Regions from separate parts of the Actinocatenispora thailandica genome, predicted to be linked through region 2. Evidence: riboswitches for the same ligand, from Rfam matches in the RefSeq annotation. Region 2 holds a riboswitch; the other holds the start of a gene.
The links. Region 2 has a riboswitch for S-adenosylmethionine ahead of Athai_RS33725 (aminotransferase class V-fold PLP-dependent enzyme). Riboswitches for the same ligand answer to the same signal wherever they lie in the genome.

Region 1: it holds a riboswitch for S-adenosylmethionine, as region 2 does, so the genes downstream of both, thrC (threonine synthase) here and Athai_RS33725 (aminotransferase class V-fold PLP-dependent enzyme) in region 2, are expected to answer to the same signal.

The regions. Positions count from the first base shown of each region.
Region 1 covers NZ_AP023355.1:293,878-309,687, forward strand. The annotation lists gene Athai_RS01365 (MerR family transcriptional regulator) at 40-399, shown strand; gene Athai_RS01370 (NUDIX domain-containing protein) at 567-1,022, opposite strand; gene Athai_RS01375 (DUF397 domain-containing protein) at 1,055-1,321, opposite strand; gene Athai_RS01380 (helix-turn-helix domain-containing protein) at 1,337-2,188, opposite strand; gene Athai_RS01385 (hypothetical protein) at 2,308-2,679, shown strand; gene Athai_RS01390 (VOC family protein) at 2,776-3,180, shown strand; gene Athai_RS01395 (glycoside hydrolase family 3 N-terminal domain-containing protein) at 3,224-4,312, opposite strand; gene Athai_RS01400 (macro domain-containing protein) at 4,384-4,788, opposite strand; gene Athai_RS01405 (AAA family ATPase) at 4,861-7,155, opposite strand; gene Athai_RS01410 (alpha/beta fold hydrolase) at 7,615-10,311, shown strand; gene Athai_RS01415 (ABC transporter permease) at 10,364-11,233, shown strand; gene Athai_RS01420 (zinc ribbon domain-containing protein) at 11,277-11,465, opposite strand; gene Athai_RS01425 (ArsR/SmtB family transcription factor) at 11,524-11,829, opposite strand; gene Athai_RS01430 (DMT family transporter) at 11,926-13,074, shown strand; SAM riboswitch class I at 13,213-13,339, shown strand; gene thrC (threonine synthase) at 13,351-14,622, shown strand; gene Athai_RS01440 (hypothetical protein) at 15,169-15,810, shown strand, end outside.
Region 2 covers NZ_AP023355.1:7,406,082-7,421,891, forward strand. The annotation lists gene Athai_RS33690 (carboxymuconolactone decarboxylase family protein) at 1-154, shown strand, start outside; gene Athai_RS33695 (sigma-70 family RNA polymerase sigma factor) at 317-1,171, opposite strand; gene Athai_RS33700 (ABC transporter permease) at 1,900-4,461, opposite strand; gene Athai_RS33705 (ABC transporter ATP-binding protein) at 4,455-5,228, opposite strand; gene Athai_RS33710 (RNA polymerase sigma factor SigF) at 5,903-6,742, shown strand; gene Athai_RS33715 (hypothetical protein) at 6,880-8,538, shown strand; gene Athai_RS33720 (IS110 family RNA-guided transposase) at 8,692-9,759, opposite strand; partial or broken gene Athai_RS33725 (aminotransferase class V-fold PLP-dependent enzyme) at 10,020-11,293, opposite strand; SAM riboswitch class IV at 11,490-11,607, opposite strand; gene Athai_RS33730 (hypothetical protein) at 11,895-12,125, opposite strand; gene Athai_RS33735 (PrsW family intramembrane metalloprotease) at 12,553-13,794, shown strand; gene Athai_RS33740 (phosphodiesterase) at 13,865-14,662, opposite strand; gene Athai_RS33745 (helix-turn-helix transcriptional regulator) at 14,787-15,779, shown strand; gene Athai_RS33750 (endonuclease/exonuclease/phosphatase family protein) at 15,770-15,810, shown strand, end outside.

The DNA.
Region 1 (15,810 bases), 7.1 Mb from region 2:
AGCTAACATCAGTGTCAGGTTCAACCCGCGGGAGGTGTGATGCGCATCGGCGAGCTGTCCCGGCGCACCGGCGTCAGCGAACGTTCCCTGCGGTACTACGAGCAGCAGCGGTTGCTCGCCGCCGACCGCACCGCCGGTGGCCAGCGCGACTATCCGGAGCGGGCCGTCGATCGGGTGGTGCTCATCCAGCACCTGTTCGCCGCCGGCCTGCACAGCCGGAAGATCGCGCAACTGCTGCCGTGCATGCGGGACACCGACGGCGGCCCGGCGGTCACCGCGACGCCGCGACTGGTCGCCGACCTGGCCGCCGAGCGCGACCGGATCGACCGGCTGATGACCGAGCTGGCCACCTCGCGCCAGATCCTCGACGAGGTGATCGCTACGGCGTCCGGCGGGTAGCTGCCGCCCGCCGAGCTGCCGGAGCCCGCCGCTCGGCCGTCGAGCCGCCGGAGTCCGCCGCTCGGCCGTCGAGCCGGAGTCGGGCCGGCCGGTACGGGCGGTGGGAGCCGGCGCGGCGGAAGGCCGCGCTCGGGCAGCGCGGGACGTGACCCGGAGCGCCGGGCGGCTCAGCCGATCGCCCAGCCGTACCGGAGCAGCGGGGTGCCGGCGGCGACCTCGTGCAGCGCGGCGGTGACGTAGGCGACGGTGTCGGCCGGCGGGTCGGCCGCGTCGACCCAGCACAGCTCGGCGCACTTGGCCGGCTCGCCGATCGCCGGGGTGCCGTCCCAGCGCGGTACCTCGAAGAACAGGTCGAGGTACTCGTGGTCGCCGGCGGTCTCCGGCGCGCGGTGCGCGACCAGGGCCAGCCGGCACGCGTCGGGGTCGACCGCGATCGTCAGCTCCTCGCGCAGCTCGCGGGCCAGCGCGCTGGCCACGTCCTCGTTGCCGTCGACGTGCCCGGCCGGCACGCACAGCTCGCCGTCGTGGTAGCCGGACCCGGCCCGCCGCATCAGCAGCAACCGATCGCCGTCCCGCAGCAGCCCGTAGACCGCCACCACCATCCGGAACCGTTCTCCTGGCACCGGCCGAACGTACCGCCCGGCTACGACAGGCTTTACCGGCGCCCGCCGGCTGTCACGTCGCGGACGAACGCGCCGAACGCGGCCGGCGACACCACCAGGACCGGCCCCGCCGGATCCTTCGAGTCCCGTACCGCGGCCCACCCCGCCCCGTCCGCCACCTCGACGCAGGCGTTCGCCCCGGTCGACCTACTGGACTTCCGCCAGGTTGTGCCAGCAGCGACCTCGACGCAGTTGTCGGCGCCGCCGGAGCTGCGGCTGGACTTCCGCCAAGAGGTACTGGTCAGATCTGGCACGAGCATGGCGAAGTCTCCGCTCTAGCTGAGGTCGCGAATGCGTCTCATGAGCATCCGTTGCGTCGTCGGCTTGTCGGTTCCGGACGCCATCAGCTTATTGCAGACGTATCCGTAGACTTCGATGTCCTCGGGCTGGTCGATGTACACCGAGTCCGTCAGCCACTCGACGTAAGCGAATGTGGCCGCGAGGTCGATCATGCGGAACATCGCGAAGGAGGTGCCGAGAGCCGCATGACCACCCGCCTCGTACGGGATGAGCTGGATGCAGACGTTCTCTTGCTTGTTCAGCGTGTGTAGATGCAGCAACTGTTCGCGAATCACGTCGGCACCACCCACCGCGCGATGCAAGACGGCTTCGCCGAGCATGATCCAGATCTTGAACGAGGGGTCGTTCACGCGCTCCTGTCGACCCAGCCGAGTCGCGACGGCGTCGTCGACTGAGCCTGGCGGAACTGTTTTGGGAGATGTTCGGAGCAGCGCGTGTGCGTAATCCTCCGTCTGCAGCAGACCGGGAACAAGCTCCCCGTTGTAGATCTTGACTTCGTCGGCGACGGCTTCGAGGGCGATGTAGGTCTCCGCCCAGTCGGGGACGTCGAGTCTGAAACCGCGGCGCCGGGCCTCGTCGCCCAGGGCGCGCAGCCGTTCCGCGTGGTCGTCCGGCGTCTCGTACAGCTTGAGCAGCACGTCGACCTCGGCGGCCTTGAGGCTCGCGGCGCCGCGTTCGAACCGGGAGAGCCGGGATGGATTGACGCGCAACGCTTTCGCCGCGTCCTTCGACTGGAGTCCGGCGGCCTCCCGCAACCGTCGCATCTGGAGACCGAACCGGATCCGCATGACCCGACGTTGAACGCCTTCCGACGTCACGACCGACATCCCCTCAGATGGTCTACCGCTAATAGGCAATTGCCGTTAAGCTACCATCCGTCCAACAGATGACGGATCGTAGCGGTGTCGGTTCTATTGGTACCGCGCAAGTCGGGAGGGGTCGGGCAATGGCGCTGCGGTTCGGGTACACGTTGATGCGGGTGCGGCCGGCGGACGACGGAACGCACTACGACGACGTCGCGGTCGAGGAGTTCAGCGTGGACAGCGACGACGAGCTGCGCGAACGCAAGCTCGCACTGCACGACTGGGCGACCGCGCGGCTCGCCGACCTGCGCCCCGAGCTGTCGCTGTTCTACGCGGTCTACAGCACCCTGGACGAGGACGGCAACACCGGCTGGCCGTTCGGTACCGAGCACATCGTCTGGGACGAGACCCACGAGGTCGTCCCGTCCCGCTGGGAACTTCAGCGCAGGGGCACGAGCAGCCACCAGGACGTTCTTCCGCCGACCTCGGCCGAGCCGGTCGCCGCGATCGGGTGATCGATCGCGACCGCCGCCGACCGGCCCGATCGGCCTTCTGCCGGAACGGATCGGTCTAGTGTCGATGGCGCGAGGGGAGTGATCACGGTGGCGACGGTGCGGTACCTGGTGGACGACGTCGACGCGGCGATCGCCTTCTACTGCGGGTGGCTCGGCTTCCGCGAGGTGATGCATCCGGCGCCGCCGTTCGCGATGCTGATCCGCGGCGATCTGCGCTTCCTGCTCGTCGCACCGGTCACCACGGACCAGGCGGGCGGCGGCTCGCGCCCGATGGCCGACGGCACGGTCCAGACGCCGGGCGGCTGGAACCGCATCGTGCTGGAGGTCGACGACCTGGATGCGGAAGTCGCCCGGCTGCGAGCCGCCAGCGTACCGTTCCGGGCCGGCCCGGTTACCGGCATCGGCGGCCGGCAGGCGCTCGTCCAGGACCCCGCCGGCAACCTCGTCGAACTCTTCCAGCCCAGCATCCCCGAAGCCCACGAGTCCGCGGCCGGACGCTGAGCGCCGGCGCCGGCAGGCGGTGCGCGGGCCGGGCGTACCGGGGTCAGGTCAGGGTGTGGCGCAGGGCGGTGACGCGGTCTGCGGCGGCGACGAACGTGTCGTGGTCGAGGGTGCCGTCGTCCAGCGCGGCGCTCAACGCGTCGGCGGCTGAGTCGCCGGCATTCTCGCTGGTGCACAGGATGAGATCCATCCCGGCGCCGGCCGCCAACACCGAACGGTTGCCGACGGAACCGTACGACGACAGGGCTCCGGCGCCGATCGAGTCGGTGACGGTGACGCCGCCGAAGCCGAGCCGGCCGCGCAGCTCGCCGCCGACGATCGTGCTGGACAGCCCGGCCGGGCGGGACGCGTCCAGGCTCGGATAGACCGCCCAGGAACACATCACCAGCTTGACGCCGGCGGAGAGCGACGCCGCGTACGCCGCTTCGTCCACCGACCGCAGCGTGCTGGCCGAGACGTTCAGCGTGACCGGCCTGCTGTCGGTGTTCTGCCGGGAGGTCGCCGCGCCGAGGCCCGGGAAGTGCTTGGCGGTCGCAGCCACCCCGGTCGCCTGCTGGGCACCGACGAACGCGCCGCCGCAGTCGTCGCAGACGCCGGCGTCCATGCTGTACGACCGGCCGTACTCGTCCAGGAAGTCGCCGGCCGACCGGTACACGCCGAGCACCGGGGCCAGGTTGAGGTTCATCCCGACGCCGGCCAGGTTGCGCCCGGCGCCGGTACCCGCGTCGCGCGCCGCGCCGGTCGGGTCGCTGGACGCCCCGATCTGCTTCTCCGACTCGTTCGGCGCGCCGGGCAGCCGGCGGACCTGACCGCCCTCCTGGTCGGTGAGCAGCAGCAGCGGGGCGTCGATCGGGCTCTCGGCCGCGGCGTCGCGCAGCCGGCTGATCACCGACGCGATCTGGGACTCGGAGGAGATGTTGCCGCCGAAGAAGAGCACCCCGGCGGTACCGCCGGAGCTGATCGTGGCCAGCAGCGAGTCGGGCGGGGTGAGCCCGGAGTACGAGTGGATGACGCGCTGGCCGGCGAGGACCTGGGAGCTGGCGGCCCGTGCCGGCCGGGACCTGGACAGTAGTACCGGGCCGGCGGCGGCCAGCCCCGCGGCGGTGAGCAGCGAACGTCGGGTGACGGACATGGCGGCCTCCTCGGTACGGAATGCGCGTTGCAGTCGAAATCTACCGATGTAGGCCGCTGAATTGAAGCTTTTCATCGCATTCGTAGTGATTCGCCTGGCCGGTCGGAGGCGCCATGGCCGCAGCCGAGGGCCGGCACGGCGAGCGAGCGCAGACCGAGCCGGTCGGTCGTGGTGACCAGGTCGGTCAGGCCCGCCTCGATGTCGGACAGTCGGGACACCGAGCGCCAGTGCCGTTTGGTCGGAAAGTTGATCACGTACCGCGGGCCGGTGCCGGCGCCGATCGCCCACACGTGCATCCGGCCCACCGCGAGCCGGCCTTCCTGCGCGGCCTGCCGGTAGTCGCGGTACATCTCCGGGAACGCCTGCCGGAAAGCGAGTGCCAGGCCCTTGCCCATGACGCCGACCGTGTTGACGGGGTTGACCAGCGCCTCGACGTCCGCGGTCAACAGGTCGCCGCGCGCCACGGTGATCGTCATGCGCCCGTCGTACCAGCCGGGTCCGACATCCCGGCCGCTCCAGTTCGGACGTCGGTCCGTGGGCGCGGTCGGTCAGCCGGCGTTGTGGGTCTTGGCGTAGGTGGCGAGCCAGGAGACCTGGTCGGGGTCGAGCGAGGGGCGGACCCGGTCCCGGGCGGCGGCCACGTTGGCGGCGGTGACCTCGGTGGCGGTCAGCGACTCGCGCATCGCGGCGAGCGCCGCCTCCCGTACCAGGGCGGCACAGTCGGCGGAGGAGAAGCCGTCCAGGTCGGCGGCGAGTGACGGCAGGTCGACGTCGGGCGCCAGCGGTACCTTCCGGGCGGCGGAGGCGAGGATCGCGGCACGGGCCTCGGTGTCCGGCGGCGGCACGTACACCAGCCGTTCCAGCCGGCCGGGCCGCAGCAGCGCCGGGTCGACCAGGTCGGGGCGGTTGGTGGCGCCGACGATCACGACGTTGCGCAGCGACTCGACCCCGTCCAGCTCGGTGAGCAGCGAGGCGACCACCCGGTCGGTGGTACCGCCGTCGGTGGCCTGGCCGCGGACCGGCGCCAGTGCGTCGATCTCGTCCAGGAACACCAGCGACGGGGACGCGTCGCGGGCCCGGCGGAACAGCTCGCGCACCGCGCGTTCGGAGTCGCCGACCCACTTGGACAGCAGTTCGGCGCCCTTGACCGACAGTACGTTCGCCTTGCCCTGGCCGGCGATCGCGCGCACCAGGAACGTCTTGCCGCAGCCGGGTGGGCCGTAGAGCAGCACGCCGCGCGGCGGGTCGATGCCCAGCCGGTCGAAGGTGTCCGGGTAGGTGAGCGGCCACAGTACGGCCTCGGTCAGGGTCTGTTTGACCTCCGTCATGTCCCCGACGTCGTCCAGCGTCACCCCGGAAACGTCCACAGTGGACTCCGTCATCGCGGTCGGCCGGACCACCTCCAGCGCCGCGTCGAAGTCGGCCGCGGCGATGGCCGGCTCGGCCGGCGACTCGGTGTCGGTACGCCCGGCGGCGGTCGCTTCGGCGTTCCGGTGCCGGACCGCGGCGCGCACCCCGGCCTCCCGGACCAGCGCGAGCAGGTCGGCCGCGACGAACCCGGGGGTACGGGCGACCACGTCGTCGAGCCGCACGTCCTCGGCGAGCTTGACCTCGCGGGTCAGCACGGCGAGCAGCTCGCGCCGCTCCGGCGCGTCCGGCAGCGGTACTGCGATCTCGTGCCCGAGCAGTTCGGGGCCGCGCAGTTGCGGGTCCACGTCCTCGGGTCGGCTGGTGGTGCACACGACCGCGACGCCGGCGTCCAGCGCGGCCCGCACGGTACGGCGGAACACGGTGCCGAGCGGGCCGGGCGCCTCGCGCGGCGCGAGCGCGTCCACGTCGGACACCAGCAGGACGGCGGGGGCGGCGTCGCGGGCGCGTACCACGGCGTCGGCGAGGCGGGCCGCGGCCGGGTCGTTGGCGAGTGCGGCGACCTCCGGCGCCCAGACGGTGACCACGGTGGCCGCCACCTCGTCGGCGACCGCCCGGACCAGGGTGGACTTGCCGGAACCGGCCTGGCCGGTGACGAGCACCCCGAGGCTTGCCGTGGTGCCCAGCTTGGCCAGGATCTCGCCGTGGTGGAAGCCGAGGTCGAGCAGTTCGGTCAGCTCCTGCGCCTGGGGCCGCAGCCCGGCCAGGTCGGCCACCTCGACCGGCTCCTGGTCCACCGTCGCTGCGCTGTCCACTGTGGATTGATGGGTCGGCGCCGGGGTCGCGCTGGACCGGGTCGCCGGCCCGTCCTGCCAGCGCACCACGGTGTCCATGGTGACCACGCCGGGGCCGGTCGAGCCGGTGTCGGTCACCGTCAGCAGCAGCGACACCCAGCCCATCCCGAGGCTGTTGGACAGGCTCCGCTTGGTCGCCTCGACCGGCGGGGTCACCGCCCCGGCGGCCACCCACTGCCGGGCCGTCCGGCCGCCCGCGGCCGGCGCCACGTCCTGCGGCAGCAGCGACACGTTGTCACCCGCGGTGACCACCTTGCCGAGCAGGGCCAGCCGCAGCATCTCCGGCGACAGCAGGGCGACCGTCTGCGCCGGGCCCGCCACCTGCACCGTGCGGGCGGCGGTGACGGGGGCGGGAGCCACCGTGACTTCGGCGCCGTCCCGTACCCCGAGGTTGCCGAGAGTGAGATCGTCGGCGTACAGCAGGGCGCGGCTGGCGTCCGGCTCGGCCGGCAGCGCGAGCCCGGCCGAGGCGCGCCGGCCGGTCAGCAGCACCGGCGCGCCGGCGGACAGCCCGAGCGCGGCGAGCACCTCCGGATGCAGCCGGACGATGCCGCGCCGGCCGTCCAGCGCGGCCGGCCGCAGGCTCGCGGTCAGGGTCAGGGAGCTGGTCGCTCTGGTCACGCGGCGAGCCTATCCGCATCCCGCGACCGGTCGTCCAGACGCGGCGTGGACCGGTGCGGCCCCGCCGGTGCGTTCGGTCGACGATCTCACCCCCGCATCTCGATGACGGGTAGCCCCTGCTGGCCGTCCTTTGCTCTGCGCATTCCTGTGCACCAGCGATGGCACGCTCAGGTGCGCAGAGCAAAGGGCCGGCCGCACGGGTGGGTGCGACCGCGAAGGACAGCGGGCCGTGCCATGCGGACAGCGAGCCGTTCGCGAGGACAGCGGGCCGGCCATGCGGGCGGCGAGCCGGCCGCGAAGAACAGCGGGCCGGTTGCCGGGACGAAGGCCGGCGGCACCCGCAGCGGTCTGTCCGCCTGGTGGCCGGCTGACCGAAGCGCAAAGTATGTGCCGGTCGTTGGCTGAGGCGGCGCTGTGGAACGGGACCGACGCGATCATGCCGCCGCGTACCGTTGCCCCATGCCGCGCCTGCTGCCCCACCGGACCCGCGACCGGGTCGTCGCAGCGATCGTCGTCCTCGCGCTGGCCGCCGGCCTGACGGTGTTCTTCGTGGTCCGCGCGCTGCCCGGCTACCGGGTCCAGAACCAGCTGATCACGGTGCGCACCGGGCCGCACGGCGACCAACCGGTCCGCCTGGACACCTCGCTCTACCTGCCCGACTCCGGCACCCCAGCCCCGGCGGTACTGCTCGCGCACGGTCTCGGCGGCACCAAGGCCAGCGTCGCCGGAGACGCGAAGGACCTGGCCCGGCTCGGTTACGTGGTGCTCACCTGGAGCGCGCAGGGGTTCGGCCGTTCCGGCGGCGACATCCACCTGGACAGCCCGGACTGGGAGGTCACCGACGCGCGCCGGCTGGTCGACTGGCTCGGCCACCGGCCCGAGGTCCGCTCCGACGGCCCGGACGATCCGCGGGTCGCGGCCGTCGGCGGGTCGTACGGCGGGGCGCTGACGCTGCTGCTCGCGGCCGCGGACCGGCGGGTCGATGCGATCGTCCCGCAGATCACCTGGCACGACCTGGCGACCTCGCTGTTCCCCGAGTCGACCGGTCGCCCGGCCACCGACGGCGTGCTCAAGCAGGCCTGGCTCGGCTACCTGTTCGGCGCCGGCCTGCACGCCGGCCCGCCGCGCCGGAACGACGGCGGCCCGGCCGCACCCGACCCGAACGCGGTCGGCTGCGGTCGGTGGGCGCCCGAGGTGTGCCGGATGTACCGGCAGGTCCTCGCCGACGGCAAGCCCGACGCGGCGGCCGTCGCGTTGCTGCGCCGGTCCTCGCCGGCCTCGGTACTCGACCGGATCCACGCGCCGACGCTGCTCGTGCAGGGGTTGTCCGACACGCTGTTTCCGCTGTCCGAGGCGGACGCGAACGCGCGCGGTATCACGCACGCGCCGGTCCGGGTGGTGTGGTTCTCCGGCGGCCACGACGGTGGTGCCGGCTCGGCGGCCGACCACGACCGGGTCCGCCAGCTCACCGCGGACTGGCTGGATCGCTACCTGCGCGGCGGCAGCGGGCACGCGTCGGACTCGTTCACCTTCAGCCGGATCGTCGGGTACGACCGGTCCGCCGGCGCGGTGCGCACCACCGCGATGTCCGCGCCGCACTATCCGGGGCTGCGCCGGCCCGGCGCGCACGTCGCCCTGCGCGGCCCGGCGCAGCCGGTGGCGAGCCCGCCGAACGGCACCCCGGCCGCCACCTCCACCGTCCCCGGTGTCGGCATCGCCGGTGTCGCCCCGGCCACCGAGATCCCCGGCCAGACCGCGGCGTTCACCTCGGCCGCGGTGTCGGCGCCGGTCGACCTGACCGGTGCCGCCCGGGTACCGATCCGCATCGGCGCCGCGCATCCCGGTGGCGTGCTGTTCGCCAAGCTGTACGACGTCGCGCCGGACGGTGCGCAGAGCCTCGTCGCCGGCCAGGCCGCCCCGATCCGGGTGACGGGTCGCGGCTCGGTGACCGTGACACTGCCCGGCATGGTGCACCGGTTCGCCACCGGCCACCGGATCCGGTTGGTGGTCGACACCGCCGACCGGGCGTACGCGGGCCCGCGCGAGCCGGCGACCTACACCGTGGCGGTGGCCGGCGCGCTGCAGCTGCCCGCCGTCGCCGCCACCCCGCTCACCGATCCTGCGGGCATCTGGTACTGGCTGCTCGCCGCCGCGGTCGTGCTCGCCGTGCTGGTGATCGCGGTGGCGCTGCTGATCGCCCGGGCCCGCCGGCGCGGCCGGCAGCGGGCGGTGGTCGCGGAACTCGCCGACACCCCGCTCGCGGTGCGCGGGCTGCGCAAGACGTACAAGGACGGGTTCGTCGCGGTCCGCGGGACCAGCTTCACGGTCGAGCCGGGGCAGGTCGTCGGCCTGCTCGGGCCGAACGGTGCCGGCAAGACCACCACGCTGCGGATGGTGCTCGGACTGATCCGGCCGACCGCCGGCGAGGCGCTGCTGTTCGGCCACCGGGCCGGCCCGGGTGCGCCGGTGCTGTCCCGGATCGGCGCTCTCGTCGAAGGTCCCGGCTTCCTACCGCACCTGTCCGGCCTGGACAACCTGACCCTGTACTGGAAGGCGACCGGCCGCCCGCTCGACGACGCCCGGGTGGCCGAGGTGCTGGACATCGCCGACCTCGGCGACGCGATCCACCGCCGGGTCCGCGCGTACAGCCACGGGATGCGGCAGCGGCTGGCCATCGCGCAGGCCATGCTCGGCCTGCCCGACCTGCTGATCCTGGACGAGCCGACCGACGGACTGGACCCGCCGCAGATCGCCGAGATGCGCCGGGTGCTGCAGCGCTACGCCACCGACGGCCGCGCGGTGCTGGTCTCCAGCCACCTGCTCGCCGAGGTCGAGCAGACCTGCACCCACGTGGTCGTGATGCGCCGCGGCGAGTTGGTGGCGGCCGGCCCGGTTGCCGAGATCATCGGCGACTCGCCCAGCGTGCTGGTCGGCGTCACCGACCCGGACGCGGCCGAGCCGCTGCTCAGCTCGGTACCGGGGGTGTCGACGGTGGCGCGCGCCGAGGGCGGCCTGCTGGTCGAGCTGGCCGACGGTACGCCCCGGCACCGGCTGGTCGACGCGCTGGTCGGCGGCGGCGTGGCGGTCGACCGGGTGGTACCGCGGCGCCGGCTGGAGGATGCCTTCCTGGCCCTGCTCGATCGGGGTGAGTCATGACGATGTCCACTGTGGACAGGCTGGCGGGGGGCCGCCGGAATCGGGGTGCCGGATGACCGCGTCCACCGTGGACGGCCGGGCGGCCGGGTACCGGCCGGCCCGCACGCTGTCGGTCGGGACCGAGATCCGTCGGCAGCTGACCCGTCGGCGCACCCAGCTGGTGTTCGCCTTCCTGGTCGCGCTGCCGGTGATCCTGTTCCTCGCGTTCCGGTTCGGCACCGACGGCAATGGCGGTTCGGCGCAGAACCAGAGCGACGCGTTCGTCACCGTGGCGAAGTCCGGGGCGGCGAACTTCACCGTCTTCACCCTGTTCGTCTCGGCGTCGTTTCTGCTCGTCGTGATCGTCGCGCTGTTCTGCGGGGACACCGTGGCGAGCGAGGCGAGTGCCGGTTCGCTGCGCTACCTGCTCGCCGCGCCGGTGCCGCGGCGCCGGCTGCTCGGCGTCAAGTACGCGGTGGGACTGCTGTCCTCGGCGGCGGCGCTGGTGGTGCTGACCGGCGTCACCCTGGCCGTGGGCGCGGCGGCGTTCGGCTGGCATCCGCTGGTGACGATGACCGGCGACACCATCGCGCCCGGCCCGGCGCTGGGCCGGATCGCCGGGGTGGTCGGCTATCTGGCGATCGTGCTGCTGGTGCCGGCGGCGCTGGCGTTCCTGCTGTCGGTCTGCACCGACAACGCGCTGGGCGCGGTCGGCGGCGCGGTGCTGCTGGTCATCGTGTCCAGCATCCTGGACCAGGTGACGGCGCTGGGCGGGCTGCGCGCGCTGCTGCCGACGCACTACCAGGATGCCTACACCGGGTTGCTGGCAGACCCGGTGCGTTGGGACCTGATGGCCCGCGGCGCCTTCTCCGCACTGATCTACGCGGGTGGTTTCACCGCCCTCGCCTGGTGGCGGTTCCTGCGCAAGGACGTCACGTCCTGACCGCCGGACGGCCGGTCAGCCGAGGTCGAAGCGGGACGGCCGGTCAGTCGAAGTCGAAGATGGAGTGCTTGTCGTAGAAGTGCAGGATGTAGCGGCACCGGGTGCAGATCTTGAGCACCATCTTGTGCGAGGTCACGCCCCATTTGCTGTCCAGCCGGCCGGCCTCGGTCTGGAACTCCCGGTTTCCGCACAGCGGGCAGGTGAGCGCGGCAGGCTGCGAAGGCATCGTCATGCCCCCAGTGTGGCGAACCGCCGCCACCGCGGGGCCGCCTTGCCGCCGGTCCCGGTGCTCAGGGGGTGCGGGCGGTGGCGAGGACGGCGCCGAGCAGGCCGGGGTAGCGGCGCTCCAGTTCGTCGCGCCGGAGCGAGACGTACCGGCTGGTCCCTTCGATCCTGGTGTGCGTGACCCCTGCCTCGCGGAGCACCTTGAGGTGGTGCGACCGGGTGGCCTTGGCCAGCCCGAGGTCGAACGTGCCGCAGCATCGTTCACCGTCGCGGTCGAGTTCGCGCACGATCTCCAGCCGGGCTTCGTCGCCCAGCGCGGACAGGATCGTGGTCACCGGTACGGCGGCCACGTCCGGCTCGTAGAGCTCCATGTGGCAAGGGTAACGCATGTTCGACAAACGTCGAACATGCGCCTAGGGTGAGCCGAGTCAAAGGTTCGAGATTCGTCGAACAAGGGAAGCTCGCTCATGTCCAGGTCCAGCTCGTACGGCCTGCCGCTGTTCTCCGTCGCCATCTGGGGCGGCATGTTCATCGTGATGGCCGGCGCCCTCCGGCACGTCGACGCGTACCACCTCACCGCCGCGCGCTACCTGATCGCCGCCGCCGTCCTGTCCGCGCTGCTCGCCGCCACCGCCGGCCGGCGCGCGTTCCGCACCGACGGGCGGTTCGCCGAGATCGCGGTACTCGGCGTGGTCGGCATCGCCGGCTTCAACCTGCTCGTCAACATCGCGCTCGGCTACACCGCGCCGCAGAACGGCGCCCTGATGGTCGCGCTCACCCCGCTGCTGACCGTGCTGGTCCGCTGGGTACGCGACCGGGTCCGGCCGACCCTGCCGACCATCGCACTGATGCTCGTCGCGCTGGCCGGCGTCGGCCTGGTCATCACGCACGGTCACCCGACCGACCTCGGTGCGATCGGCAGCGGCGACGCGATGGCGTTCCTCGGCGTCGTCGGCTGGGCCGTGTACACGCACGGCGCCGGCCGGTTCGCCGGCTGGGGCGCGCTGCGGTTCGGTGCCCTCACCCAGATCGTCGGCGCCGCCGCGACCGTGCTGGTGGCCGTCGCCGTCGACCTGGCCGGCATCGGTCACCTGCCGGGCATCGCTGCGCTCGGCGCCGACGCCTGGCAGCTCGGGTACATCTCGATCGCCTCGTCGGTGCTCGCGGTACTGGCCTGGAACGTGGCGATCCGCCGGCTCGGCGCACCCAACGCGGCGCTGTTCATGAACCTGGTACCGGTCATCACGTTCGGCATCCAGATCGCCCGCGGGTACCGGCCGGTGCCGGCCGAGATCGTCGGGGCCGCGCTGACCGTCGCCGCCCTGGTCGCGACGAACGTACTGGCCCGCCGCGCCGCGGCCCGCGCCACCACCGGCGTCCGCGCCGCGGTGCCGGCCGACCCGCCGCGCGGGACCGCTGCCCGCCCGGAGTCCGCCGACCGTCCGGTGTCCGCCGCTCGCCCGGTGTCCGCCGACCGTCCGGCTGGCGGCGCCGGCGCCGGGCGGATCCAGCCCAGGCCCGGCGGGGCCCCGGCCACGCCGGCGCCCGCCGGTACGGCCCGACGTGTCCTGACCGGACCGGAGTGGGCGTCGGCCGAGGTGCTGTCGGGCCGGTGACCGCGTCGGCCTTCTGCCGGTGCCGCCGAGGGGTGCGGCACCGGCAGAAGGCATGGTCGATCTCACGTCCACGCAGTGGGACCACGGGCCGGGAGGTCGCCGCGCCGGTGGGTAAGCTGCGCGTACAACTTCATATGCACCTCATCCAGAGGGGCTGAGGGACCGGCCCGATGACGCCCCGGCAACCACCGCAGCTCGCGCTCGACGCGAGCCGGCAGGTGCCAACTCCGGCCTGCGACCGTCACCGGCGTGGGAAAGATGAGCGAAAGGCTTCGCATGAGCGTGATCGCAGCTTCCTCCGGCATCGCCGCCAACCCGGCCCGCGCGCTGGTCTGCCGCAACTGCGGCGCCGAATACCCGCTGATCGCGCAGAACGCCTGTTACGAGTGTTTCGCGCCGGTCGAGGTCGGCTACGACCAGGCGGCGCTGCGCGCGGTCACCCGCGCCGACATCGAGGCCGGCCCGCACAACATCTGGCGGTACGCGCCGCTGCTGCCCGCCGGGCAGGACCCGGCCAGCCGGGTCACCGTCAACCCCGGCATGACCCCGCTGATCAAGGCGGACGCGCTGGCCGCCGAGCTGGGCCTGAAGACGCTGTGGGTCAAGGACGACTCGGCCAACCCGACGCACTCGTTCAAGGACCGCGTCGTCTCGGTGGCGCTGACCGCCGCGAAGGGGCTCGGCTTCAGCCGGTTCGCCTGCGCCTCCACCGGCAACCTGGCCAACTCCGTCGCCGCGCACGGCGCCCGGGCGGGCGTGCCGAGCATCGTGTTCATCCCGTACGACCTGGAGCAGAACAAGGTCGTCACGAGCGCCGTCTACCAGGGGCAGGTCGTCGCCATCGAGGGCTCGTACGACGACGTCAACCGGCTGTGCCAGGAACTCACCGAGACCGACGAGTTCGAGGAGACGGCGTTCGTCAACGTCAACGTCCGGCCGTACTACGCGGAGGGCTCCAAGACCCTCGGGTACGAGGTGGCCGAGCAGCTCGGCTGGCGGCTGCCGCAGCAGGTCGTCATCCCGATGGCGTCCGGCGAGCTGCTCACCAAGATCGACAAGGCGTTCACCGAACTGGTCGAAATCGGCCTGGTCGACGACACCCCGTGGCGGGTGTTCGGCGCCCAGTCCGCCGGCTGCAACCCGATCGCCACCGCGCTGCACGCCGGTACCGACCAGATCACCCCGGTCAAGCCGACCGGCATCGCCAAGTCGCTGAACATCGGCGACCCGGCCGCCGGGCCGTACGCGCTGGAGGCGGTGCGGCGCACCGGCGGCTGGATGGACTACGTCACCGACGACGAGATCCGGGACGGCATCCAGCTGCTCGCCCGGACCACCGGGGTGTTCGCCGAGACGGCGGGCGGGGTGACCGTCGCCGTCCTCAAGAAGCTCGTCGAGGCCGGCAAGCTGGACCGGGACGCCGAAACCGTCGTGTACAACACCGGCGAGGGGCTCAAGACCATCGACGCGGTGTCCGCGCAGGTCGGTCCGACCCACACGGTGCGGCCGTCGCTGAAGGCCGCCCGCGAGGCCGGCCTGCTCGGCTGACCTCCCGGGTCGAGAGCCCGACATTCCGGACGGTTCGGGCACCGCGATCGGCGGGGAACGAGGCGTGTCCACCGGTCATCGTTGCGCAGCGTCACCGCACTTGACGGCAGCGTCGTGAAGGTGGAACATATGCGACGCGGGAGGGCACCACACCTCTTGTCCTGCACGACTCGTCGAGCAGTGACACCCAAATCCTGCGCTTCGGCGCGGTCGACGTGGTGCCCCTCCCGCGCCAATCCGCTCGGCGCCGAAGCGTGCGCGCAGACCGCAGCGCGTTGGGCCTCGCTCAGCGCCCGGGGGCCGAGCCCCCGGATCCCGCGTTCCTCGGCCTTCCCCTTCCTCGGTACCGCACGCTGCACCCTCTCGACGAGCAGCCCCGCGGGCGGGTGACCCGGCCCGACGGTGAGCGTCGTCACCGCGCCGCGAACGGTGCGCGCCGTTCCCGGCAAGTACCGGGTGGAAGCCGGTAGAGGGAAGGGGCGGCGAGTGCGGAAACCAGCGAGAAGTGGTCGACGGCGGAGACTCGGCCAGGGCGTGGTGGTGGCGATGACCGCGCTGGCGGCGGTGGCGGCCGGTGGCACGGCCAGCGCCGACGGCGGCGGTACGAGCGCCGGCGGTGGGTCGCGCGGCGCGGACACCGGCGGTACCCGGTTGGCGGGGCAGCCGGCCGGCGCGGAGGTCGTGCTCGCCACCGGGCAGCGGGTGACCGTCGGGCCCGGTGGCGCCACATCGGCGCGGGACGCCGGGCTGTCCTGGCACACCGGCGCCGACGGTGACCGGTACGCGGTGCCTGCGGCGGCGGGGCAGTACCTGGGACGCCCGCTGGACCGGTCCCTGTTCGACGTGACGGAGCTGGCGAAGCTCGGTGCCGGCCACCGGATCCCGGTACGGATGACGTTCGCCGCCGGCGTGACGCCGAGCGCCCCGCCCGGGGTCACCGTGACGGCGGTCGACGGCGACACCGCCGACGGGTACCTGACCGCCGCCTCGACCCGGACGTTCGGCGCCGCGGTGCGGGCGGCCATCGGCGCCGACGTGCGGGCCGGCCGCCCGGCCGGCAGCGGTGAGCTGGTACCCGGGATGACCGGGATGCGGCTGGCATCGGCTGCGGCGCAGCGGGTTTCCCCGCACTACCAGCAGGCGATCGTGCAGTTCGACGCCACCGACCTGACCGGCGCCGCGGCCACC
Region 2 (15,810 bases):
GTCCGACGAGCCGGTCTCGGACGAGCTGTGGGACGAGGTGTCGAAGCACTTCGACGAGAAGCAGCGGGCGGCGCTGATCCTGATGATCTCGATGTTGAACTTCTTCAACCGGATCAACGCCACGATCCAGGAGCCCGCCGGTACTCAGTGGTGAACGGCGCGGTGGCCCCGGGGTTCCGGGGCCACCGGCCGACCCGGACCGTCCGGTGTGGACCGTCCAGAATGGCTGACGCGGTGTGCGGCCCCCGGCCCGGACGGCTCCAGGTGGACGACGTCGAACGGTTCCGGGTGGGCGGCTCCGGGTCGGCGGTCCGAGTCAGTCCAGAGTGGACAGTTTCAGGTCGTGGATCCGGCCCGGATCGCTGATCACGTCGAACTCGGCGATCCGGTCGCCGGCGAAGCCGAACAGCAGGACCCGGTACTCCCGGCCGGTCATCGAAGCGACCGCACCGACCCGGCCGTCGACCAGGATCAGGTGCGCGCCGGCCGCCATCGGGCCGAACACCGAGGCGCCACGGGCCACCGTGACCGCACCCTGACGCTGGAACCGTCCGTCCGAGCGGATGACGACATCCGGATCGAGGATCGACACCAGCGCGTCGAAGTCGCCCTGCCGGGCGGCGCTGAGGAACGCGTCCACGATCCGGCGCTGCCGGACCAGGTCCGGGTGCTGCGGGGTGCCGCCCTGCACCCGACGGCGGGCCCGGCTCGCCAACTGTCGGGCGGCCGCCGGGGTGCGGTCCACGATCGGCGCGATCTCGTCGAACGGCACCGCGAACATGTCGTGCAGCACGAAGGCGAGCCGCTCGGCCGGATCCAGCGTCTGCAACACCACCAGCAGGGCAAGCCCGACCGAGTCGGACAGCAGCGCCTGCGACTCGGGTGTCTCCGCCGGCGCGTCGGGCGCCGGTTCGACCGGCTGCTCGTCCAGCGGCGCCTCCCGCCGCGAGGTACGGGACCGCAGCATGTCCAGGCAGACCCGGCCGACCACGGTGGTCAGCCAGCCGGCCAGGTTCTGCACCGCGTCGGCGTCGCTGCGGGCCAGCCGCAGCCACGCCTCCTGCACCGCGTCCTCGGCCTCGGCGGCCGAGCCGAGCATCCGGTACGCGACCGCTTCCAGACGTGGCCGCTCCGCCTGGAAGCGCCGCGCCAGCAGGTCCCCTTCGTCCATCGCCGACCCCCTCGTACGTCCGTCAACACCCTGACGGACCCCAGCCGCCCGCTGTGACAAGGGTGCACCTCTTTGCGCCGAGGTGTGCCCGGGGCGCTGGGGTCTGGCGCGGGGTTGGCGTGTGCGGGCCGCCTCGGTGTTCTGTGCGCTCGTGCTGGAGGATGAAGGCCACCTCTGTTCGCGGCTGTACCCCGCGTGGGGGATGCGAGGAGAGGGCTTCGCCCCCTCCTCGCGCTCCTTCCCCGCCAAGGGGGGAAGCCCCCTTGGCGATCCCCCACCCAGCCTCCGGTGATGCTGCCCCTCGCCGCCGAGCAACCGTCGAACAAGGACGGGTCTCGGCGCGGCCTTCCTCTCACGCCACCGCCCGCCACGCCCAACCGCCCGCCGCGTCGAGCCGCCCGGGGCGCCCAGACCGCGCAGACCGGCCACCGGCGCCACACGAGCTTCCGACGCGGGCCAGGCGGCGTCCCGACCCGGGCACCGGGCCCCGACCTTCCGAAGCGGGTCAGGCGGGTCCGGGGCTCGTCTCTGTTTGTCCGGCCGGGGGATCGCTAAGGGGGCGACGGCCCCCTTGGCGGGGGAGGGGTGTGGGGAGGGGGCGAAGTCCCCCTCCCCACGTTCCCCCACGCGGGGTCAAAGCGGCGCACAGAGGTGGCCTTCACCCCCGCACCCCCGGAACGCACCCCGCAGGCCGCGCCCCGGGCGCACCTCGGCGCAAAGAGGTGAACTCACTCCTCGGCCATCGCCACCGTCAACGAGGTACGGGCGGCGCGCCGGGCCGGCAGCACCGCGGCGACGAGCCCGGCCAGCGCCGCGAGTGCGAGGTACAGCAGGATCTGCCCGACGGGGAGCTGCACCCCGCCGGCGAATCCGGTCAGGGCGGCCCGCGCGGCGGCGATGCCGTACCCGATGCCGAACGCGATGCCGACGAGGGCGCCGACGACCGCGATCAGGACCGCTTCGGTGAGCAGCATGCCGCGCAGCTGGCCCCGGGTGAGGCCGAGGGCGCGGAGCAGGGCCGACTCCCGGGAGCGTTCGAACACCGACAGCGACAGCGTGTTGGCGATGCCGAAGACCGCGATCAGCACGGAGATGCCGAGCAGCGCGGCGAACACGCCGAGCAGCTGGTCGATCGACGAGCTGAGCTGCTGCTTGGTGTCGGCCATCGACGAGACGTTCACCAGCGGGTACGGGCGGAGCGCGGCGTCCACGGCGGCCCGGGAGTCGGCGGCCGGGATGCCGGCGCGGGCCCGCACGTACACGCTCTGTGCCGGGTGGGTGCCGTACCCGGCGCGGAAGTCCGGCCAGGACAGCAGCGCGCTGCCGACCATGCTACCGGCGTAGAGCGCGACGATCCGGTACCGGTGACCGCCGATCGAGACGGTGTCACCGACGTGCCGGCCGAGCTTCGCGGCGACCGCCTGATGCAGCGCGGCGGTACCTGCGTGCAGCCTCGTCAGCGAGCCGGCGGTCGTCTTGGGTCGCAGGTCGGCGCCCGGTTCGAGGGCGGACACCGTGGTACGGCCGCCGGCCACGGTGCTGCGGGCGCTGTGCTGCGCGGTGATCCCGGCGAGTTCCGGGCGGTTTCGCAGCGCGGTGACGGCAGCCGCGGGTACCCCGCTGCCCGGTTCGGCCTGCACGCCGGTGAGCAGGTAGTCGGCGCGGAAGCTGTGGCTCAGCTCGGCGTCGGCGGAGGCGCGCACGGTGGCGAGCGCGACGCTGAAGATCGTCATCAGCGCGACGCCGATCATCAGCGGGGTGCTGGTCGCGGCGACCCGGCCGGGGTTGCGCCGCGCGTTGCGGCCGGCGAGCCGCGCGGCCGGGCCGAGCAGCCTGCCGGGCAGGTACCCGACGGCGGCGGTGACCGGTGCGAGGTAGAGCGGCGCCAGCACGACGAGGCCGAGGAACACGACCAGCCCGCCGCCGACGACGAGCAGCATGCCGGTCGTGTTCTCGCCGGTACCGACTGGCTTGGCGGTCACGCCGAGTACGGTGAGCGCACCGCCGAGGAGGCCGAGCAGCGCGGCGGCGACGATGCGGGCCGCGGTGCGGCGACGGCCGGTGTGCTCGGCGGGCGCCCGCAGCGCGGCCATCGGCGCGATCCGGGTGGCGGCGACGGCTGGCAGCAGTGCCGCGGCGACCGTCACCAGCAGGCCGGCGGCGACGCCGACGAGCACCGTACGGGGCGTCACGACGAGCGCGTGGGTGGCGGGCAGCGCCAGGCCGAGAGCCCCGAGCGCGGCGGCCATCCCGTACGCGAGGGCGAAGCCGAACAGCACGCCGAGCGTCGAGGCGGCCAGGCCGACGAGCGTCGATTCGCCGAGTACCGCGCCGAAGACCTGGCGGCGGGACGCGCCGACGCAGCGCAGCAAGGCGAGTTCGCGGCGGCGCTGGGCGAGCAGGATGGTGAACGTGTTGTAGATGACGAACGCGGCGACGACCAGTGCGACCAGGGCGAAGACCAGCAGCGCGGTGCTGAACACGGACACCGCCGAGATGGCGTCGTCGGCCAGTTCGACCCGCAGCGCGCTGCCCGAGATCACCTCGACGTGCGGCGATCCGATCGCGGCCCGGACCCGGGCGGTGAGCTGCCGTTCGGACACCCCGGGCGCGGCGTGCGCGACGATCTGCCGATACCCGGGGTGGCCGGAGTACCGGCCGAGGGCGTGCTCGGTGAGGACCGCGGTGCTGCCGTCCCTGCCGCCGGTGCCGGTGGCCATCTCGACGGTTCCGGTGAGTACCAGCCGATGCCGGTGCTGGTGGTGGTCGACGACGGTGACCGGGCCGCCGATCCGGAAGTGGTAGCGCGCCGCGGTGTTCCGGTCGACGGCGACCTGTCCGTCTCCGGCCGGCAGGTGTCCACTGTGGATGGTGTAGGGCCGGAGCCCGGCGTCGCCGATGACGTTGACTCCCTTGCCCGCGAGGCCGAAGTTCGTGATCGGCCGGCCGTTCGGGGCGAGGATCGGCAGGCTCTCGCTGGCCCGGCCGGCCGCGGCCCGCACGCCGGCTACGGATTCCACTGTGGACAATGCGGAGGCGGGCAGCCGGTGGTCGCCGCCGGTGGCCCGTACGTCGGCGTCGACCCCGGCCGCCGAGCCGGCGAACCGCTGGTAGAGCGCGGCCCTGGCGGTGTCGGCGTAGGTCAGGGTGCCGGTGACGAACCCGACCCCGAGCACGATCGCCATGGCGGTCAGTACCAGCCGCAGCTTGTGCGTGCGCAGCCCGGCCAGCGTGACCCGAAGAGATGCCGGCAGGGTGGCACGTCGGCGGCTGTCCGCACCTCTCAGCATGCCGCACCGAGCCGCTGCATCGCCGCCAGCACGGTGTCCGGCGTCGGCCGGGCGATCTCGTCGACGAGCCGGCCGTCGGCGAGCAGCACCACCCGGTCCGCGTACCCGGCGGCGACGGGGTCGTGCGTGACCATCACGATGGTCTGGCCGAGTTCCCGCACGCTCGCGGACAGCAGGCCGAGCACCTCGGCGCCCGAGCGCGAGTCCAGGTTGCCGGTGGGCTCGTCGGCGAACACCACCGCCGGCCGGGACACCAGCGCCCGCGCGCACGCGACGCGCTGCTGCTGGCCGCCGGACAGCTCGGCCGGGCGGTGCCGCAGCCGGCCGGTCAGCCCGGTGACCCGGATCAGGTGGCGCAGCCAGTCGGCGTCCGGCCCGGCGGTCGGACCCGCCCGGCGGCCGGCGAGTTCCAGCGGCAGCAGGATGTTCTGCTCCGCGGTGAGCGTGGGCAGCAGGTTGAACGACTGGAACACGAACCCGATCCGGTCGCGGCGCAGCCGGGTCAGCGCCCGGTCGGACAGCGCGGTCAGTTCGACGCCGGCGATCCGTACCGAACCGTGCGTGACGGTGTCGAGACCGGCGAGGCAGTGCAGCAGGGTCGACTTGCCGGAACCGGACGGCCCCATGATCGCGGTGAACTCGCCGGCACCGAACGTCACGCTCACGTCGGTCAGGGCGGGCACGGCGGTGGGGCCGGTGCCGTACGTCTTGGTCAGGTTCGTGGCCGCGACCGCAGGCTGGGTCGCGATGGGTGATTGCGCCGTCATCCGCACTCCGCTGTCGTCCGTGGCGCGCACGGCATCCGTACTGGTGGCGCGCCGGCCCGGCGGCACTCTCGTCGGCCGACCGTGACGGGGGAAACGCTAGGTTTCGGCACGCCGCGTGTCGTCCGTCCGCGGAGCGCACCCGCCGTCCGGCCTGGGTCGTACCGGCGCCGCGTCCGGCGCGCCGGACGTCAGCCCTGCGGCGTACCCGGATGGGGGACATCCCTTGACCCCGCCCAGCCGGGCAACGGCCCGTCGCCGGCCGGTGCGAACGCTGTGTGCAGGGACGACACCGGGGTCGACGGATCCGGCGCCGGACGACAAACGATCTTGGCCTTGACGTCGCCGGGAGGGCGTGTAACGTGGGGCCGGTCAGCCGTCGAGGCTTCGGTAGAGAACCCTGCCGATGACCTCCGGTTGTGGTCGAGACCATCGGGCCGTGTGGTGCCGGTGGTCGTCGAGGCCGTCTCGCAGGGTCGGCCGCGCCTGGTGCGTGGCGTGACCGCGGCACCGTGCCGTGCGATGTCGGTCATCTCGGGTGTGTCGTCGCCAGCTGCGATGCGCACCCCGCCGAGTGCTCAAGCAACGGGCGCTTCGTAAACCCCGTTCGGCCGCTGTACCACCGGGCTCGCTGCGCGCGTCCGGGTGGTGCCGGCCGTGGTGTCGAAGGAGCCTGCATGTCCGCCCAGACCACTCTCACTCGCCATTCCACTGTGGACAGCCTGCCGCGGCAGCGGACCGCGCGACGCGGATCCGACCAGACCGGCCGGCTGCTGCTCACCCGCCTGTACGACCTGCCCACCGGCCACCCCGACCGGGACCGGATTCGGGACCGGGTCATCGAGTGGTACCTGCCGCTCGCCCGGCACCTCGCCGGGAAGTTCTCCGGTCGCGGTGAGTCGCACGACGACCTCGTTCAGGTCGCGACCATCGGCCTGATCAAGGCGGTCGACGGGTACGACCCGGGCCGCGGCGTCGAGTTCACCAGCTACGCGGTACCGACGATCAGCGGTGAACTGAAGCGACACTTCCGGGACAAGGGCTGGACGGTACGGGTGCCGCGCCGGCTGCAGGAACTGAAGCTGCACATCGCCAACGCCACCGGGCCGCTGGCGCAGCGGCTCGGCCGCTCGCCGACGGTCGCCGACCTGGCCGAGCACCTGGGCGTCAGCGAGGACGAGGTGATCGAGGGCCTCGACTCGGGCAACGCGTACACCGCGGTGTCGCTGTCCACCCCGGTCGGTGTCGGTGACACCGCCGCCACCGAGGTACAGGACCTGCTCGGCGAGGACGATCCGGGCCTCGCCACGGTCGAGGACCGTGCCGCGCTGCGGCCGCTGCTCGCCGCGCTGCCGGAGCGTGAGCGGACCATCGTGGTGCTGCGCTTCTTCGGCAACCTCACCCAGTCGCAGATCGCCGACCGGGTCGGCATCTCGCAGATGCACGTCTCCCGGCTGCTGTCCCGCTCGCTCGCCAGCCTGCGCGAAACGATGACCGGCGCCGGCGCCGCCGCCTGATCGACGGCGCCGACCCTCGGTCGAACCGGCCGCAACCCGGTGATCGCCGGGCGCCCGGCCGGCATCCGACGCCACGATCGCCCGCCCCCTGCCGGGGCGGGCGAACGTCGTGCCGGGCGTTCTGACACGATCGGCGAATGAGCCCGGCCAGCCGGAAACGCAAGAAGAAGCCCGCCCGCAGGCGGTCCGCCCCCGGTGTCGACGAGATCGCCGCCGAGTTCGTCGGCTCCTACCGGGACGCCCTGGCGCTCGACGGCTTCGCCGCGGAACTGTTCACCTCCGAACTGCTCGGCTCCTGGTGGCGGGGCGCGGTGGCGGCCGGGGCGAACCCGGAGGTACTGCCGCGCGCCGCGGTGCGGTACGCGGCGCACCGGCGCAGCGCCGAAGCGCTCGCGGCGCTGCTCGCGCTGGCCCACCTCGGTACCACCGAGCCGCTCCGGGACGCCGCCCGCGACGCGGCCACCCGGCTGGTCGACGCCGGGGTGCCCGCGCCGGCCTGGGCCGACCAGCTCGGCCCGGCCACCGTCGAACGCTGCGCGCTGGTCACCGACGTGTACGGCGAGCAGACCACCGTGCTCTGCGCGTACCGCCGGGGCGACGAACGGCACGCGCTGGCCGCGCTGCTCGATCATGACGAGTCGTACGGCGCCGTCGCTGACGCCTGGTTCTCCGCCGATCCGGACGAGCTGTTCGCGCAGACCGCCAACCAGGTCGCCGGGTCCGCGGAGGTGACGACGATGGTCGACACCGAGCCGGCGCGCGCGGCCCAACTGCTCCGGGCCGGGTTCGCCGTGCTCGACGAATGGGCCGAGCCCACCGAGAGCGACGACCTTCCCCGGTACCGCGCGCTCGCGCTGGCCCGGTTGCGGGACATGCCCGGCGACAGGGCCGAGACGCCGGCGCCCGGTGCCGGCAGCCCGGCGACCGCGCCCGGCCCGGACCGCGGCGTGGGCGGCGCCCCGGCGGACGGCTTCGTCGATTCGGAGGACGTGGTCGGTGCCGCGGTGGACGGGTTTCTCGACTCGGCCGAGGCCGCGGCGCCGCTCGCCGATCACCCGCCGGCCGCGGTGGCCGCCGCGGCCCGGCTGATCGCCGAGTTCGGCGCCGACGAGGACGAGCGACCGTTGCGGATCGGGCCGGGCCGGCTCGGCCGGTTGCTGCACGGCGGCATCGACGCGGACGAGCTGGACGAGCCGGCGCTCGCCGCGTTTCCCGCGGTCGTCGTCGGGTGGGCCCGGTACACCGCGCGGTTGGCCGGGCTGCCCGCCGCCGCCGTCGACGACGTGGTCACCCTCGCCGCCGAGTGCGGCGAGCATCTCGGCGAGGAGCACGACGAGCTGTCCCCCGACGAGCTGGCCGAGCTGCTCGACCGGTACGTACCGGAGCTGGACGACCCGGACGGGCCCGACCTGGGCCCCGCGGAGGCCGCCGAGGCGCTGGATCGGCGGATGTTCGCGCTGCCGGCGACGGTGATCGAACTCGACGGCCAGGAGATCGAGTTGGACCCGGCCGACCCCGACGACCGGCGGCTGCTCATCGTCGCCGAGCACGGTGGTGACCCGGACGGTAGCGACCCGCACGTCACCCTGCACGAGGTCGTCGCCGAGCAGCTCTGGCAGGACGAGCCGCCGCAGGCCTGGCAGGCGGCCCGCCGGTTGCTGGACGCCGGCGGCGACCGGATGGACATCCTGCACACGCTCGGCGAGATCGCGCTACGGCACCTGGCGCAGTCTCTCGGCGGCGCGGAATACGACACCACCGCGCACGCCGCCGAACTCGACGCCCTGGGGCGCTGACCGCCGCCCGCCGGGCCGGTCGACCCCGGGTCGCCGACCGCCCATTCGCCCGCCGGCCGAACGCGGGTCGCTGACCGCCGGCCGTCCGCCACCGGGCCGGTCGATCCGGGGTCGCTGGCCGCCCCCGTCCGGCCGGGACGCTCCTATGGGTTGTCAAGGGGTGGCGGTGGGGTTGCCTGATTCGAGGAGTCGGTAGAGGTCTCGGGCGATGTAGCGTTTGAGGCAGCGTTTGATCTCTCGGTTGGTTTTGCCCTCGCGGGTGCGGCGGGCGGCGTAGGTGCGGGTGGCTTGGTCGTAGCGGATGCGGGATAGCACGATGGTGTGCAGAGCGCGGTTGAGTTGTCGGTCGCCGTGGCGGTTGAGTCGGTAGCGGTTGGTGGTTTGGCCGCTGTTGGCGGGGATGGGTGCGGCTCCGGCGAGCATGGCGAAGGCTGCCTCGGAATGGATCCGGCCGGGGTGGGACCAGGCGCAGAGCACGGTTGCGGCCACGATCGGTCCGATGCCTTTGCGTTGGAGTAGGTCGGGGCGCCAGGACCGCACGATGGCGTGGATGGCTTTCTGGTGTTGGGCGGCTTCTGCGGCCGCGGCGTGGGCCCGGCGGGCCAGGCAGCGCAGCACGGTGACGGTGGTGGTGGTTTCTGCGTCCCAGGATGGGTGAACGCGCAGGTGTGAGGCGGTGGTGAGCATGGCGGGCAGTTTCTGACCACGAAAACGGGTACGGATCTGTTCCGGGGCCGCGACCACCAGGCTGAACACCTGTCGCTGCGCATCGGTCGCGGCGTGGATCGCGGATCTACGGGCGGCCAGCAGTACCGACAAGGCTTGCCGGTCGCCGCCGCTGCGCGGGGTGCCTAGCCTGGTGCGGGACAGGGCTTCGCGGGCGGCGCGGATGGCGTCCAGCGGGTCGGACTTCGCGCCGTTACGCCGCTTGGTTCGTTCGGGGCGGTCGAGTTCGATGACCAGTTCGGCGTGGTGTTGCAGGTACCGGGTCGCACCGGCGCCGTGGCCGCCGGTGCCTTCGATTGCCCAGGCTCGTAGTGTTGCGTGCTGGTCGGCGAACTCCACCAGCTGGGCATAGCCGTCCGCGGTGGCCTCCACGGTGATCTGGCCGACCACCCCGCCGGTGCCGGTATCGACGGCGGCAGCGGAGTGGGTGTGCACATGGGTGTCGACACCGATGACGACATCGACCATCTCTCGAAGATCAGTCACACTGGTCATGCGTTCTCTCCTTGCCTGGAGCGGATGCGGTTTCCGGTCCGGTGCGGAGATCGGGCAGGACTGTGATGAGACACGCCGCGCGCCGTGAACGCTCGGCGGTCAAGCTCCTGATCAGGCCACCTACTCCGACTGGGCCGGGGGCCGACAACCGCGAACGGACAAGTCCACGCAAAGGCACGAAGCCAGTCAGGCGAAGGGTCACGCCCGCAGCTGCCGACCCACAGCCCAGCACCATCAGGCTGCGAAGAAAAGCCTCACAGTCAGTCGAAGACGCGGGGATCCGGGCTGGGCCCCGGCCGGCCGTCGCGCCGCTCGTAGGTCCACTCCGGACCGTCGGCGGCGAGCCGGCGGACCGCGGCGACGAGCCGGTCGACGTGCTCGGTGGTGGTGCCCAGGCCGATGCTCGCCCGTACCGCGGTGCCCGGCAGTTCGCCGCCGCCGGCGTTCCGGAGCAGCCGCCGGGTCAGCGGGTGCGCGCAGAACATGCCGTCCCGCACCCCGATCCCGTACTCGGCGGACAGCGCCGCGGCGAGCACGTCGGAGTCCAGGCCGCGTACCGCGAAGGCGGCGATACCGACCCGCGGGCTACCGGCGTCGAACAGGGTCAGCACCGCGACGCCGTCGATGGCGGCCAGCCCGGCATGCAGTCGCTCGGTGAGCCGGCGCTCCCGGTCGATCGCCGCGTCCCGGTCGGCGCCCCCAGCGCCGCGCAGACCGCGCCGAGGGCGACCGCGCCGAGTACGTTCGGGCTGCCGGCCTCGTGCCGGGCCGCGCCGGTCGACCAGCGCACGTCGTTCGTCGCGTCGCCGACCAGCGCGGTCGCACCACCGCCGGCCAGGTACGGCGGGGCGGCGTCGAGCCAGTCGGCCCGCCCGGCGAGCACCCCGGTACCGAACGGTGCGTACAGCTTGTGGCCGGACAGCGCCAGATAGTCGATGTCGGCCGCGGCGAGGTCCACCGGCCGGTGCGGCGCCAGCTGCGCGGCGTCCACGAAGATCCGCGCCCCGTACCGGTGCGCCGCCGCAGCCAGCTCGGCGATCGGCCAGATCTCGCCGGTGACGTTCGACGCCCCGGTCACCGCGAGCAGCAGCGGACCCGGGGCGTGCTCGCCGCGCCGCAGCTCGCGTAGCGCCGCGTGCACCGCCCGTACCGCGTCGGCGGGGCTGTCCGGGACCGGCAGCCGCACCGGCCGCCGCCACGGCAGCAGCGTCGCGTGGTGCTCGGAGTCGAACACCACGACCGTCGCGTCCGCCGGCAACGCGTGCGCCAGCAGGTTCGTCGAGTCGGTGGTGTTGCGGGTGAAGACCACCGTGTCGTCGTCGCGGCAGCCGAGGAACCGCGCCACCTGCTCCCGGGCCCGCTCGTACCGGCGGGTACACAGCGCCGAGGGCAGGCCGGCGCCGCGGTGCACGCTCGCGTACCGGGGCAGCAGGTCGGTGATCGCCTCGACGGCCACCCGAGCTGCCGGCGCGCTCGCCGCGTAGTCGAAGTTCGCGTAGCCGACGGTGCCGCCGGTCACCAGCGGTACCTGCAGGTCGGCGTCGGCGAGCGTGAGCGGCTCGGACCGGCGCGGTACCGGCACCAGCCGGGGCCGGCGCGCGGTGGACGGCACGGCGCCGGTGGACGGCACGGCGCCGGCGGGCGGGACGAGGTCGACAGGCGGGACGAGGTCGACAGGCAGGGACACAACACACCTCCGGGAGGACCAGGGACCCCACCGGTGACGTGCGGGTCCGCGCTTGCCCGGCGCCGTCTGGCGCGCGGGCCCGGTCTTCACCCGGGGCACCCCACCGCGGAAGCGAGGGTTGCCGGCCAGCAAGCCGGGGCTTGACGCTGGCACTCGTGACCTGCCAGGGAGCATAACCGCACTAGGCTGGCGCCATGGCAGACCTCCCGCCCTCTGGGACGCCCGGCACACCGGACCCGGCGCGGCAGCCGGCCGACGACTCGGCGCGGCGCGGCGACGACTCGCCGTGGGCCCGCCCCACCGCGTCCGCTGACGACGCGTCCGGCCGGGCCGGCGCACCCGGTGACCCCGACCGGGACGGCCGTGCCGGGGTGCCCGGCGATGCCGGCCGGGACGATCGAGGACGAGCCGCGGAACCGGTCGACACGCCCGGTTGGCTGCCGTCCGCCTACCCGGACAGCTGGCGCTCCTCGCCGGCCGGGAACCCGTCCGCCGGGAGCCCGTCGGCCGGGAAGCCGCCGGCCGGGAGCCCGCCGGCCGGGAGCCCGCCGGCCGGGAACCCGTCCGCCGGGAGCCCGTCGGCCGGGAAGCCGCCGGCCGGGAGCCCGTCGGCCGGGAAGCCGCCGGCCGGGAGCCCGTCGGCCGGGAAGCCGTCGGCCGGGGGTCCGTCCGGTGCCATGCGCGATCAGCCGGCGGCCGAGCCGCCCGGCCGGCAGCCGTCGAGCCCGCCGATCCCGGGCACGCCGGCCCGGCCGACCTCGGGTGCTCCCGGAGCACCCGTTTCGGGGACGCCCGCGCCGGCCTCCGGCTCGCCGGCCGCGCCGCGGCCCTCCGGTTCGCCGGCGCCGCCGCACGGCGCGCCGCCGCCGGTTCCCGGCCCCGTGGTCCCGCCGCCCGGTCCGGCGGGTGCCGCGTCCGGTGGTCCGGCCGCCCGACCGGTCGGGCCGGGGCAGGCCACGCAGTCGCCCGCGGCGCCCGGCACGCAGTCGGTCGCGGCAGCTGGCACGCAACCGCTCGCGGCGCCCGGGGGGCAGCCGTTCGGCTCGGCAATCGTCCCGCCACTGGCGCCCAAGCGGGCCCGGTTCGACTGGGTGCGGCTGTGGAAGATGGCCGCCGTGATCGGGCCGATCGTCGCCGGCGCGGTGGTGCTGATCCTCGTCGTCGGTACCAACATCGGCCCGAAGGCGTTCGCGATCGGCCTCGCCGTGGCGATCATCCCGGTACCGTTCCTGGTCGGTTGCTTCCTGTGGCTGGACCGCTACGAGCCGGAGCCGTGGAAGTACCTGGCGTTCGTGTTCGGCTGGGGCGCCTGCGTCGCCACCTCGGCGGCACTCGGCGTCAACACGCTCGGGTCGTACCTGTTCGAGCGGGCCGGCATGTCCGGCAACGCCGACGCCGTCCTGGTCGCGCCGTTCATCGAGGAGACGATGAAGGCGCTCGGGCCGGTCCTGCTGCTGTACTTCTTCCACCGCAGGAAGCGGCAGCCGATCAACGTGGTCGACGGGATCATCTACTTCGGCCTGTCCGCGACCGGGTTCGCGATGGCGGAGAACATCCTCTACCTCGGCGGCATCTACGTGACCGGCTCGAAGGAGGGCGGTGCGGTCACCGGCGCGCTGATGGTGGTGATGCTGTTCGTGGTGCGGATCGGCATCTCCGGGTTCGCGCACCCGCTGTTCACGTCGATGACCGGGATCGGGTTCGGTCTCGCCGCCCGCGCCCGGGACAACCGGGTCCGCTACCTCGCGCCGCTGGCCGGCTGGATCGCCGCGATGAGCCTGCACTCCACCTGGAACCTCATCTCGACGCTCGGGACGCAGGCGCTGCTCACCGGGTACGCGCTGGTGATGGCGCCGATCTTCTTCGCCGCGGTCGGCGTCGCGCTGTGGGCGCGCGGCCGGCAGGGGCGGCAGATGGCGCGGATGCTCCGGCCGTACGTGCCGGCCGGCTGGCTGTCGCCGCCGGAGCTGGCCGCGCTGGCCACGATGACGCGCCGGATGGCGGCGCGGCGCTGGGCGAAGCGGGTCGCCGGCCCGGACGGCGCCCGGGCGATGGAGGAGTACCAGTTCGCGCTGTCCACCCTGGCGCTGGCCCGGGACTCGGCGCTGTCCGGCTTCGGCGCCGACACCTTCGCCGAGCGGGAACGCGAGCTGCTGACCAAGGCGATCGGCCTGCGCCAGGTCTTCACCGGCCGGGACCGGACCGTACCGCCGGCGTTCTGGGACGGCGTGAACTACCACATCCGGTTCCCGGACGGCACCGTCCGCCAGCTGCCGCCACCGCAGCGCCCGGTCGTCCCGGTGCCCGTCCTCACCGGCTACCCGCATCCGGGCCAGGGGTGGTGGTGATCGCCCGGCTCGTCGTGCGCAGCTTCTCGACCCCGGCGTCCGGCGGCCCGAAGGGTGCAGAGCGGCCGTCTCAGTAGCCCTGGACCGGGGCGGCGGCGTGGCTGACCTGGACCAGGTGGGTGACGCAGGTGTCCCCGGTCAGGTCGTGCAGCAGGAAGCCGGTCGGCTCGTGCACGTAGCCGAACGGTGCCTCGGCGCGGGTGCACAGGTCGATCTGGCGGTACGTGCTGGGCGCCACCGAGAGGGTGGAGCCGGCGAAGTTGGCGCTGACCGTACGGTGCAGGTGGCCGGCGAGGACCCGGACCACGTTGCGGTGCCGGCCGATCACCTCGGCGAGATCCGGCCCGTCGGTGAGCCGGATGCCGTCCATGAACGGGATGCCGACGTCGATCGGCGGGTGGTGCAGGCAGACCAGCGCCGGCAGCTCCGGCCGGCGGGCCAGCTCGCTGTCCAGAAAGGACAGTTGGTCGGCGCCGAGGGTGCCGGCCGCGGTGCCGTCGACCTGGGAGTCGAGCACCACGATGGTGGCCTCGTCGTAGTCGACCGAGTAGCTGGCCCGCTCCGGACCGCCGCCGACCCGGGCGCCCGCACCGACCTTCCCACCACCGAACTCCGCGACCAGGTTCGCGGTCAGGTCGTGGTTGCCCGCCACCAGGTGCACCGGCAGCCGGAACCGGCCGATCACCTCGCGCAGCGCCGCGTACTCGGCCGGCTGGCCGCGGTCGGTCAGGTCGCCGGTGATCACCACGCAGTCCGGCCACGGCTCCAGGGTCAGCACCCGGCCGAGCGCCCGGTACAGCCCGGTCGCCGGGTCGGCGGCCAGCGGGCCGGTGGTGATGTGCGGGTCGGACAGATGGGCGATGAGCACGCGTGCCTCCCGGGGACGGGGATCTTGGCACCCAGCATGCCGCACGGCCCCCAACCCCCGGCCGACGAAGTACCCGCACGGCCGGTGGCCGGAAAGTGTCGGTGCCGGTGGCTACCGTGTTGCGGTGCGCGCGGCCAGGCTGATCTCGTTGTTGCTGCTGGTGCAGTCCCGCGGTCGGATGACCGCGCCGCGACTCGCCGCCGAGCTGGGCGTCTCCGAGCGCACCGTCTATCGCGACGTGCGGGCGCTGTCCGAGTCCGGCGTGCCGATCTACGCCGAGCAGGGCGGCCGCGGTGGATATGCGCTGGTCGACGGCTACCGCACCCGGCTGACCGGGCTGACCCGGGAGGAGGCGGAGGCGCTGTTCCTGTCCGGCGCGCCGGCTCCGGCACAGGCGCTCGGGCTGTCCGACGCCCTGTCCGCGGCCCGGTTGAAGGTGCTGGCGGCGCTGCCGGCGGAGCTGTCCGACGTGTCGAGCCGGGTCGGTGCGCGGTTCTTCGTGGACGCGCCCGGCTGGTTCCAGCCGGTGCGGGCGACGCCGGAGCTGTCCGCGGTGGCCGACGCGGTCTGGGCCGACCGGCTGCTCGCGGTGCGCTACCGGCGCCGGGACAAGACGGTCCGGCGGGTGCTGGAGCCGTACGGGCTGGTGCTCAAGCAGTCCGTGTGGTACCTGGCGGCCCGGGTCGACGGGGCGCTGCGGATCTACCGGGTGGACCGGTTCGAGGAGGTGACCGAGACCGGCGCCGGTTTCGTCCGCGACTCGGAGTTCGACCTGGCCGCGAGCTGGGCGCAGCGCTCGGCCGAGTTCGAGCGGCAGATGCTGGCCGAGACCGCGGTGATCCGGCTGACCCCGGCCGGGGCCCGCGGGTTGCGGCACGCGGTCGGTGCGCTGGCCGCCGACGAGGCGCTGGCCACCGCCGAGCCGGGGCCGGACGACACCCTCACCGCCCGGCTGCCGATCGAGAGCGTGGCGATCGCCCACCACGAGCTGCTGCGGCTCGGCGCCGAGGTGGAGGTGCTGTCGCCGGCCCCGCTGCGGGACCGGTTCGCCGAGACGGCGCGAATGCTCGCCAAACGGTACGGGCTGGACGCGGTAGCCTCCGGCTCATGCGCCTGACGGGCATGACCTACAACCTGAAGAACCCGGT